One region of the Brevibacillus sp. NPDC003359 genome, then DNA from elsewhere that is predicted to be linked to it. Evidence: riboswitches for the same ligand, from Rfam matches in the RefSeq annotation. Region 1 holds a riboswitch; each other region holds the start of a gene.
What was found. Region 1 has a riboswitch for cyclic di-AMP ahead of ACFYU8_RS22160 (quaternary amine ABC transporter ATP-binding protein). Riboswitches for the same ligand answer to the same signal wherever they lie in the genome.

Region 1 (3,273 bases):
CGAGCTAAGTCTTTACGCTTAATCAAATATTTTTGGAAAAGTGCGCGGGCAAGATAAACAGGAGTTCCATGCTCACGAGCGTATTTCAAAATCGTATCGTAAAGCAACACTTGAATTTTTACATCTTTCACTAGACCCGCATATTGGTAAAGGCCGTCTAATGTCTGAAATGTATCCAATCTGGTACACTCTAATATTTTTTCGGATATTGTCCTGGGAGTTACACAGTTGAGTCTTACTGGGCTACAGGAACTGTCAATTATTCTTACTACAATGACTATACTATTGTAAAAGGTAAAGATAATGATTTCATATCAAAAGCTTATAATCCGACTGTTGCCGTAATTGGAGGAACTTTTACTACTCCTACTGTGACTATACACAGAGCAAAAGAAACTAGTTCGAAATATGCTTATAGTCAAATGGATTTTACTTATACATTTAGTCTACCTCTACCACCTGTATCAGCTACGGCGAAACTTTATTTTAATGTAGGAAATGATGATTATGATACTACACTTAGTTTATCTGACACCAAATAATGAATGAATATTCAAATTAAATGTTAGGAGATTAATTAATGAGGAGACAGTTGAAAAGATCTTCTACTGACAAATCTATTTTAGGTGTTTGTGGTGGTATTGCAGATTTTTTTGGTATCTCTTCATTGATTGTGAGACTTATTTTTATTGTTTTGATCCCTGTTTTAAATATTGTGTATATAATTTTAGGGAATATTCTCGAAGAAGATAGACGATTGTAAAGGTCATATTTAGCATTATGATTTTAAATTTATTGTAAGCCGGTGTAATGTTCTTCTTCCCAAGCGGCGTTGTTCTACAACTTGAAAGAGGCATTCAAGAAGTCTTCAAAAAAGCATGTAGAAACTCAATAGCTCGTAGAGGAAACAGGAGAAATAAGCGAAGATCTTTGGACACACCTACCGAGGCGCAGTGAAAAAAAGAGAAACTGCCTTTAGCGTCCACCTCTGAGACACATCTTGAGTGGACCACTTTGGACGCGGTTTCGCTTTTTTTCACGGAGCCGGGCACCACATGCTTCCCAGCAGGTGTTCCAAGAAGCTGAGCGTTTTCTCCTGTTTCCTCCCCACCAAAACAGCGAGTATACGGCACTAATATCTTGATTGAATGAGCAACCACCAGCTAATCCAATCCGCCTCATAAAGAAAGCCATAATCGGTTTAAAATGAAGTTAAACGAACGTTCACAATAACTGGAAGCGAGCGTATAATCAAATCACAATCACGATCAAATAAGCAACAAAACACATACGGCCTAGTTCCGAGATTCTCGGAAGCGGGGGAACCAATCTTTTTGGGGTTAATCCTGAGTGATCAGGAGGGATGAGGAAAAGTCTTCTCTGCCATCCTACCCGTCAGCTAACCTCGTCGGCCAAAGCAGGGAAGGTCATGGATAGATAAAGTCTAGGCATATAATGCGCAACAAGGACATTCCTTGCGGGCGTGTGATAGGCCGATGCAGGCTTTTTCTTTGGGACCTTTGTTCTGGAGAAAAAGCCTGCATCGGCCTATTTTTTATGGAAATACCGACAAGCAGCTTACGCGATACAGACGTGAACGAAATGATGTGGATCACGGGGAGGCAGTCGGTAAGACATAAACCGCTGACAATCGAAATCAGGAAGACAGAGTACAGGGAGTCCTGAAAACGGACGCCAGGTATTACGTAAGCCTGCGGATTTTCAACACGAGTAAAAATCAAGCGTGCATGCTTGGTTTTGCTGGAGTGTGGAAACTTCGCGGGCTTTTTTCATTCACGAAAAAACGAAAGATGAGGGATACCATGCCCAAAATGAAAGTCCATCAACTGACAAAAGTATTCGGCAAGCAGCCCGAGTTAGCCTTGAAGCTGCTGGCGGAAGGACGCGCGAAAGAACAAATTTACAAGCAAACCGGCCAGTCTATCGGTGTAAATCAGGTTAGCTTTGAAGTCGAGGAAGGTGAAATCTTCGTCATCATGGGTCTGTCCGGCAGTGGCAAATCAACCTTAATCCGACTTTGCAATCGACTGATTGACCCAACGAGCGGAAGCATCGAGATCGATGGGGAAGAGATCGTGGATATGAAGGCAACGGCTTTGCGTGAGGTGCGGAGGAAGAAGCTCGGGATGGTTTTCCAAAATTTCGCCTTGTTTCCACAGCGGACGGTACGGGAAAACGTCGAGTTTGGCTTGGAGATTCAACAAGTACCGCCAGGGCTCCGGCAAGAAAAAGCACGGGAAGCGCTCGCTCTCGTTGGATTAACCGAGTGGGAAAATGCGTACCCGGATCAATTGAGCGGAGGTATGCGCCAGCGGGTCGGATTGGCGCGGGCGTTGGCTAATAATCCAGACATTCTCTTGATGGACGAAGCGTTCAGTGCACTGGACCCGCTCATTCGAAAAGATATGCAGGATGAGCTGCTGGAGCTTCAGATGACGATGAAAAAGACGATCTTGTTCATTACACATGACTTGCACGAGGCGTTGCGACTGGGCGATCGGATTGCCTTTATGAAAGACGGGCAGATCATCCAGATCGGCCGCCCGGAAGAAATCATGGCAGACCCAGCGGATGAGTTCGTGCGGAAGTTCGTCGAGGATGCCGACCTGTCCAGGGTGCTCGTTGCTGAAAATGTGATGAAACGGGCAGAAGCAATCACGCCTGACAAAGGGGCGCGAGTGGCGCTGCAACTCATGATGGATAACGGCGTGTCCAGCTTGTACGTCGTGGACAAAAAGCGCACACTTCTCGGCCTGATTACGGCGTATGACGTATCACTCGCAATCGGTACAGGGGATTCGCTTTTGACGATCATGAAAACCGATCTCCCTACCGTTTCACCTGACGCACGCCTGCACAGTTTGTTCCCGATGATGGCAGACCTGCACGTCCCGATTGCGGTAGTGGGCGAACAACAGCGTTTGTTGGGTGTCATTGTAAAAGGAGCCGTGCTAGGCGGACTGGTAGGCAAAGTCAATGTCCAAGAGCACCAGAGAGCAGAGGTGATGAGTGATGGACACCGTGCCTAAGCTGCCGATTGGCCAATGGGTGGAAGGGTTCGTGGAGGTGCTGGGCCAGTACAAAGGGGTATTGTTTGATCCGGTGTCTATCGTCATTTCTACGATGGTGACTTACTGTTCCACGGTTTTGGCAGAGATACCTTCGCTGATTCTCATCTTGTTGCTAGGAGCCGCCGCGTGGGTTTTTTCAGGGAGAGCGTCCATGGTCTTTACGGTTATCGGGCTTTCCCTC
Region 2 (3,273 bases), on a different contig from region 1:
CGTTGAAAATTAGTGGAGCAACAGCAGCGGCTCTGCCGACGATCGATCTATTGCAGTATAACTTGGCAGGCTGTGAAGTGAAACGAGTCGAAGGCATATTTACAGGCACGACGAACTTCGTGCTCACAAAAATGATGGAAGAGGGGCTCACCTGTGCGGAAGCAGTCGAGCTTGCTCAGAAGATGGGGATTGCCGAACCAGACCCTTCTTATGATATCGATGGTTGGGATACAGCTTCGAAGCTCACGATCCTTGCAAACGCCGCTTTTGGCGCGCAAGTAAATCTGCCCGATATCACACGCGCAAGTATCCGCGAAATACCATCCGTACAAATCGAGACGTGGAAAAAGCAAGCAAAGATTCCCAAGCTGATCGGAATCATCCAAAAGGAAGCGAATGGCACGCTTTCTGTAGCAGTTGAGCTTTGTGCAATGGATTATACCCATCCATTTGCATCTGTATCAGGTACGACAAAAGCTATACGGGTAGAAACAGATGTCATGGGGGATTTAATGGTTGTTGGAGGAAAATCAGATCCTGTCGCGGCAGCAGCGGCTGCCCTTAAAGACCTTGAACATATCATTAGCAAATAGGCTAATTTGCATGAGCTTCCAGTGTTCCTTAGGAATGAGTCGTTTACAACCGCGAGCATACTAGTGATGCACCACAAAAAACGGCGAGGGGGCCATACGGATGAATCAGTCGTCTGATGTCAATGCCGAGCTGCAGCAAGTATCTGCTTACCCAACCAAGCAAAAAATGCATCAAAAAAATGTCGCTTTGGTAAATGAGCAGGATAGCTGCTGTTGTTCCCCCAAAAAGCAGGCATCTGAAGCACAGCAGGAATAACGCCTACACGAAAAAGCCGGGTCTCGATTAAGAGACACCGGCTTTTCGTTTCATGCAATGCGTTTTATCCGATAAATTCTTGTACCCAGTAGCCATTTGTGAAGCCTACACCAATTTTTGTGAACGCAGGGTTCATAATGTTTTGGCGGTGACCTTCACTATTCATCCATTGTTGCATAACTTCTTGTGGACTCTGTTGACCCATGGCGATATTCTCACCTGCAGTCGAGTACTGAATGCCATACTGCTTCATCATGTCAAATGGGGAACCGTACGTTGGGCTGTTGTGGTCAAAATAGTTGTTAGCAGACATATCTTGTGCTTTTGCCAATGCTACTTTGGACAGTGCTGCATCCATTTGGACAGGCTTGAGACCTGCTTTTGCACGTTCTTGGTTCACCAAATCCGCGACTTGTTTAGCAAAATCAACAGCTTTCCCTTGTTCCACTTGATTTACTGGAGCGGCAGGTTGAGTGACGGTTTTGCTAGGTTGCGCTGGTGCAGCTTGAACTGGTGCTTGTTGTACGGGTGCTGGTTGAAAAGATCCTAGTTGTAAATATGTAGCTTGCCTTTGCTTAACAGGTTGCATCGGCTGTACTGCTTGTGGCTGGCCAGGGACAAAGCCTTGCTTTTGGAAAAAGTTATAGAACTGTTGTGCATTTGGTGCTTTTTGGAATTGTCCCATATTTTGACCTGCATTGAATTGGAATTGTCCGTTCTTCAATGGGCAGTTAGATGCTGCGGAAGCAGAAGAAGCAAACCCTGTCAAAGCCAAGCCCAGGCCAAGAGTCATCGCGATTGTAACAGAACCAAAACGTTTCATAAAACAAATCTCTCCTTTTTTTTGCCTACGAGGTTAGTTGTCGGATTCGGGTTGAGGAAACAACCCTACGCCAATTCGGCGATTCACCCCATGTGGAATTGCTCATCCACAAAAAGTCCCCCGCACTTCCTTTTCAGAAAGTCTCGGCTTATTTCGTTTGGCATGAACAACGATATCAGACAATCCCAATCGAAATAAAGGAGTAATATATGGCAAATAGCTAGAATCACTGATAAATTAGGCTCATTTCGCTTCGTTTGATTGTTCCTTCCATGCGGTTAAGCCGCCTTCCAATGCATTTGCTTGAAAACCATGCTCACGAAGAAGAGCGGCAGCTTTTTGAGCTTTGTTACCTGTTGTACATACGGTAACAATCTGCACATTATGCGCAAGTTTTTCGGTTTCTTCATCGAATGGCTTGTCCTGTTCTTTCATTAGAATATAGGGAACGTTTCGGGTCGATGCATTTTCGTGAACGAGGCTGCCGGTGATAAATTTCTCGACGTCGCGAACGTCCAATAATAGTACAGGCACTTTCTTTTCAAGCATTTCTGATAATTGAATCGTTGTCAAAGTTTGATTTTGCAAATGAAATCCCTCCCAATGCTATTGTAACAGAGTATCGCCTTCCCAGTATAAGGGTGAACGGTTGCTTTTATTGGACAACCATGGTAGAATGAGATTGCTACTTGAAAAATTGATACCTAATCATTCATCGAGGTGTTTGTATGCTGATGGATAACATTTTTGAATCCCCGATTCACACTGGCGCGGTCATCGGAGCCGCAAGGATGGAAGAGAGGAAGGGCTTTCATTGTTTTAGGTTTTCAAAAGGTTTAGTTTTTAATTTTGCAGTTCCGTCCTATGACATTCGTATATTTACTGAGTAGGTAAAATTCACATATCATGAAGGCGTATCATAGCACATGATCTGGTATTCCTTCATGATATGTGAGCTTTATTTGCTTCGGTAAATATGACTAGCATATTCAAATTGAATTTTTGGAGGTTTTTTTTAATGCAAACGAACGGAACAGTAAAATGGTTTAACGCAGAAAAAGGTTTCGGTTTCATTCAAGTAGAAGGCGGAGACGATGTATTCGTTCACTTCAGCGCAATCCAAGGTGACGGTTTCAAAACTTTGGACGAAGGTCAAAAAGTTCAATTCAACATCGTTCAAGGCAACCGTGGCCCACAAGCTGAGAACGTAGTAAAACTGTAAGTCTCCTGCTAAAAAGAAACTGTCCTTTCGAGGGCAGTTTCTTTTTGTTAGGTAATGATAGGGTTTTTCTAGCCGTTCAATAAAGGAAGAAAATAAGGAACTATGGCGCCACACCATAATTCCTTATTCCCAATTTGTTAACATACTACGGGCAAGTTTCGAGTTCAATCGTCTGAAATTGGCTATCTAGCACTGTTAGGCCATCCACTTGTCCGCCGCCAATTGAGGTGCGGCCGTATGTGGTGAGAAGAACGTTTTGATTGTTGCGGGCTACAGTAAGGCGTACCTCATAATGGAAGGAAGCAGGTATCGCCGCATTAAATACAGTGCGAGTGTTTGCTGGGAGAACTTGCGTAACGTCTACTAATGTACTGACTGG
Region 3 (3,273 bases), on a different contig from region 1:
TGCCGGGACGCAGACGCTGATAGATCGTTTGGGTAAATGCCCCTGTACCAGGTCCCAGCTCCAAGATCACATCGGTCGAAGCCCAATCGACGCTTTTCAACATTTGCTCACATAAAAAACGAGAGCTGGGGATGATACTACCGACGCGTCCAGGCTCAGCGATAAACCGTCGCAAAAAGACCAAGAAGTCTTGCAAGAATCGTACCTCCTAGGGGAAAAGCAGCCTGATGTACACAGGCTGCCGAATTGACACAATCTATTCTACACCTAGTCCCCCAGTTCCTGTCGAATCAGGATTGTACTGGTTTGGCTACTGGTGTTTTTGCTTCATTAATCGATGCTTTGATGCTGGCAAGCTCTGCATCAAGATCATCCTTTTCCAGATCAGACAAAGCGTTCTCCCAAGCGCGGTTCGTTTGGCGCCATTGTCCACTCATTTGCGCTTCTGCTTCCATGCGCATGACTTTTTCTTCCATGCGGACGAAGCCACGGCCTGCGGACTGATTGCCAATACCGACAACTGCTTGATTGACTTGCTTTTGTGTCCGAGCTACTTGTGCACGTGCCATCAGTGTGAACTTTTTCGCACGCATTTTATAGAACTCTTCCTTCAGCTCTGCCAGCTTCTCGCGCATTTGTGTAGCTGCCTCGGATGCCGACAGGTAGAGAGTTTCATATTCCGCTGCACGGCCTTCGTACTGCTTCTTGTCAGCGAGTGCTCGACGAGCCAACTCGTCTTCTCCCTCAGTCAATGCGAGCTTGACTTGACGATCTCGTTTTCCGATCAGAGCATTGGCTTCATCCAATTGCTGGCGGAATTTCTTTTCCAGTGCAACCTGACGGGCAACCGCTACTTCAACTTGTCCGATTTCTACTTCCATGTCACGCATATATTGATTCAGCATCACTACCGGATCTTCCATCGAATCCAATGCATCATTCACCGAAGCTACTGTCAGGTCACGCAAGCGTTTAAAGATACTCATTATTTTTTCCTCCTCATCATATCACATCATATTGTTCATCCAAAAGACTCTTGCGACATAGGCGTTATTGTGGGCGTCTTCTTACATCTCTCTCCCAAGCGTCCAGCGTATCTTCCTTTAATACTTTTTGGGCCCATTCACGCTCCCAAGTAGGTGGCGCTTGTTTGGGTTCTGGACTGGGACGCAGTAAGCGATATCCCAGATAAATCACCCCAATGGCCAGAAGCGCGTGAAACAGTAGGTCAAGCTTGCCAATCAACATCAGGAACCCGAATAGGAAGACTAGGATTCCCCAAAAGCGTGAACCGGTTTGTCCCATGATCTTTTTGGCACCGTATATCATGATCACGCCGGGAATGATGAACCCGAGCAAATCACCGATATCGATCCCCACCAGATCCAGAAGAACCAACCCACCGACTAGCAGCAGAACCAGCCCGAGTAGAACTTTGCCAGACCGTTCGCTCATTTCTCGCTTACCTCCATTCGTTTTGCATGTGGTGCTTGTGGAACGTTATGCCCTTATTGTAGCCCTCGGTATAGGCTTCCCATAACGGGCGTGCGGTTGGTTTTTCCCTCCGTCCTTGGACGGAGACAATTTCCTGCCCTAATCGGACGAGCTGTCCCACAAGGCAGCACAAGCTCACGTCGAAAGAAATCTTGCACTGTCGAATGAAAACGTTACAGCATTTGACGGTATTTTTGTGACGAATATGTGAACGAACAGATGAAAAAGAAGGAAAAAAAGGACTGGCGTAGAATCTTCGTAAGAGTGCGTGTAAAAAAACATCGAAAAATAGCCTAATTCCGCTTGGCGGAAACGGGGGAACCACGTTTTTGGGGTGAATGGTTGCTACTCCTAGCAGCCTAGGGCGTCCTTTCGACCGAACCCTTCAGCTAACCTCGTAGGCTCACGAAAGGAGCAGTTTCTTTTGCGCAAGGTGGTTTTATCTTTATTTATGGCTGGATTGCTTGCTATGGGGGCAGGCGCTGCACATGCTGCTGAGGAGAATTCTCTGGGTGAAGTAGTCAGCGACTTGTACGGTACCCCTTACAAATCTTCCGGCACGTCCAAAAAGGGCTTTGACTGCTCCGGTTTCACGCGCTACGTATTTGATGCGTTAGGTGTAGACCTACCTCACAATTCTGCTTCCCAGTACGAATTAGGTACAGAGGTAGCCAGAAAAGATTTGCAGCCAGGCGATCTCGTGTTCTTCAATACGAACGGTCGCAGCATTTCTCACGTGGGTATCTACATTGGAGACGGCACATTCGTGCACTCGGAATCTGGTCATGGAGTCGTCAACACCAAGTTGAACGATCCATACTACTGGAGCAAGCGTTATGTAGGCGCCAAGCGTCTCGGCGTTCCTGTTCTAGCGAAAGCAGAAATTCCGAAAAAAGAAAAAGCGGTGCAAGCTGCATCGTTGCCGGAAAAACCAGCTCAAAAATAGTCGTTCGGCAAAATAATAAAAGCCAGGGACACAACGTCTCTGGCTTTTTCTGACGAAATTTAGTACCTGGTCTAAAGAGGTACCCTTACATATTAGAACATCTTAATAACTTACGGGGTTTCTTCCCCTGATCTGGTCAAACCATGTTATGATAGACAAGACCCATTCTTTGAATGGTATTCCTTATTAATAGAAGTAACTGGGGGTTGTTCCGGTGAAAGATCACATTTTAATTGTCGATGACAATCTGGAGATTATTGAACTGCTAGAAGACATTTTGGAGAACGAGGGCTTCACCGTTTCCTCCGCGGAGAGCGGAGAAGATGCACTCTCTTTGCTCAGTCAAGGAGAGCGTCCTAACCTGATCCTTTTGGATATTATGATGCCCAACATGAGTGGCTACGAGCTCTGTTCGCAGATTCGCCGTGAGTGGGATTTGCCTATATTGTTTCTCAGTGCAAAAGGAAAAGCGGTAGATAAGGTAGTCGGCTTCGAAATCGGCGCAGATGACTACATCACGAAGCCTTTTGATACAGAAGAACTGCTCGCTCGTATTCGTGCCCACTTGCGCCGCTATGAGCGCATTCGCAAACATACCGAAGAACAGCCTGAGAAGGAAACAGCCTCTTCTCCGATTACCGTTTTGAAATTCAAGGACCTGGAAATTCATAAAGAAACGTACTCCGTTTATGTATGCAATCAAAAGATCGAGCTCTCTACGAAAGAATTTCAACTGCTCACATTCCTCGCAGAAAATGCAGGCATTGTCTTTACAAGAGAGCAAATCTATGACCGTGTCTGGGGATATGGTTATGGCTCGCTCAATACAGTGA

Region 2: another riboswitch for cyclic di-AMP. It lies ahead of ACFYU8_RS04345 (CAP domain-containing protein); the one in region 1 lies ahead of ACFYU8_RS22160 (quaternary amine ABC transporter ATP-binding protein).
Region 3: another riboswitch for cyclic di-AMP. It lies ahead of ACFYU8_RS21730 (C40 family peptidase); the one in region 1 lies ahead of ACFYU8_RS22160 (quaternary amine ABC transporter ATP-binding protein).

What each region holds. Positions count from the first base shown of each region.
Region 1 is NZ_JBIAOR010000011.1:27,408-30,680, forward strand. Features, by position in the region: gene ACFYU8_RS22150 (glycoside hydrolase family protein) at 1-179, opposite strand, end outside; gene ACFYU8_RS22155 (PspC domain-containing protein) at 581-763, shown strand; cyclic di-AMP (ydaO/yuaA leader) riboswitch at 1,283-1,430, shown strand; gene ACFYU8_RS22160 (quaternary amine ABC transporter ATP-binding protein) at 1,824-3,050, shown strand; gene ACFYU8_RS22165 (ABC transporter permease) at 3,034-3,273, shown strand, end outside.
Region 2 is NZ_JBIAOR010000001.1:992,594-995,866, reverse strand. Features, by position in the region: gene ACFYU8_RS04355 (homoserine dehydrogenase) at 1-593, shown strand, start outside; gene ACFYU8_RS04350 (hypothetical protein) at 694-849, shown strand; gene ACFYU8_RS04345 (CAP domain-containing protein) at 914-1,672, opposite strand; cyclic di-AMP (ydaO/yuaA leader) riboswitch at 1,680-1,831, opposite strand; gene ACFYU8_RS04340 (rhodanese-like domain-containing protein) at 1,916-2,260, opposite strand; gene ACFYU8_RS04335 (cold-shock protein) at 2,691-2,894, shown strand; gene ACFYU8_RS04330 (hypothetical protein) at 3,040-3,273, opposite strand, start outside.
Region 3 is NZ_JBIAOR010000010.1:148,042-151,314, reverse strand. Features, by position in the region: gene ACFYU8_RS21745 (class I SAM-dependent methyltransferase) at 1-196, opposite strand, end outside; gene ACFYU8_RS21740 (PspA/IM30 family protein) at 291-986, opposite strand; gene ACFYU8_RS21735 (LiaF transmembrane domain-containing protein) at 1,051-1,455, opposite strand; cyclic di-AMP (ydaO/yuaA leader) riboswitch at 1,775-1,914, shown strand; gene ACFYU8_RS21730 (C40 family peptidase) at 1,919-2,440, shown strand; gene ACFYU8_RS21725 (response regulator transcription factor) at 2,655-3,273, shown strand, end outside.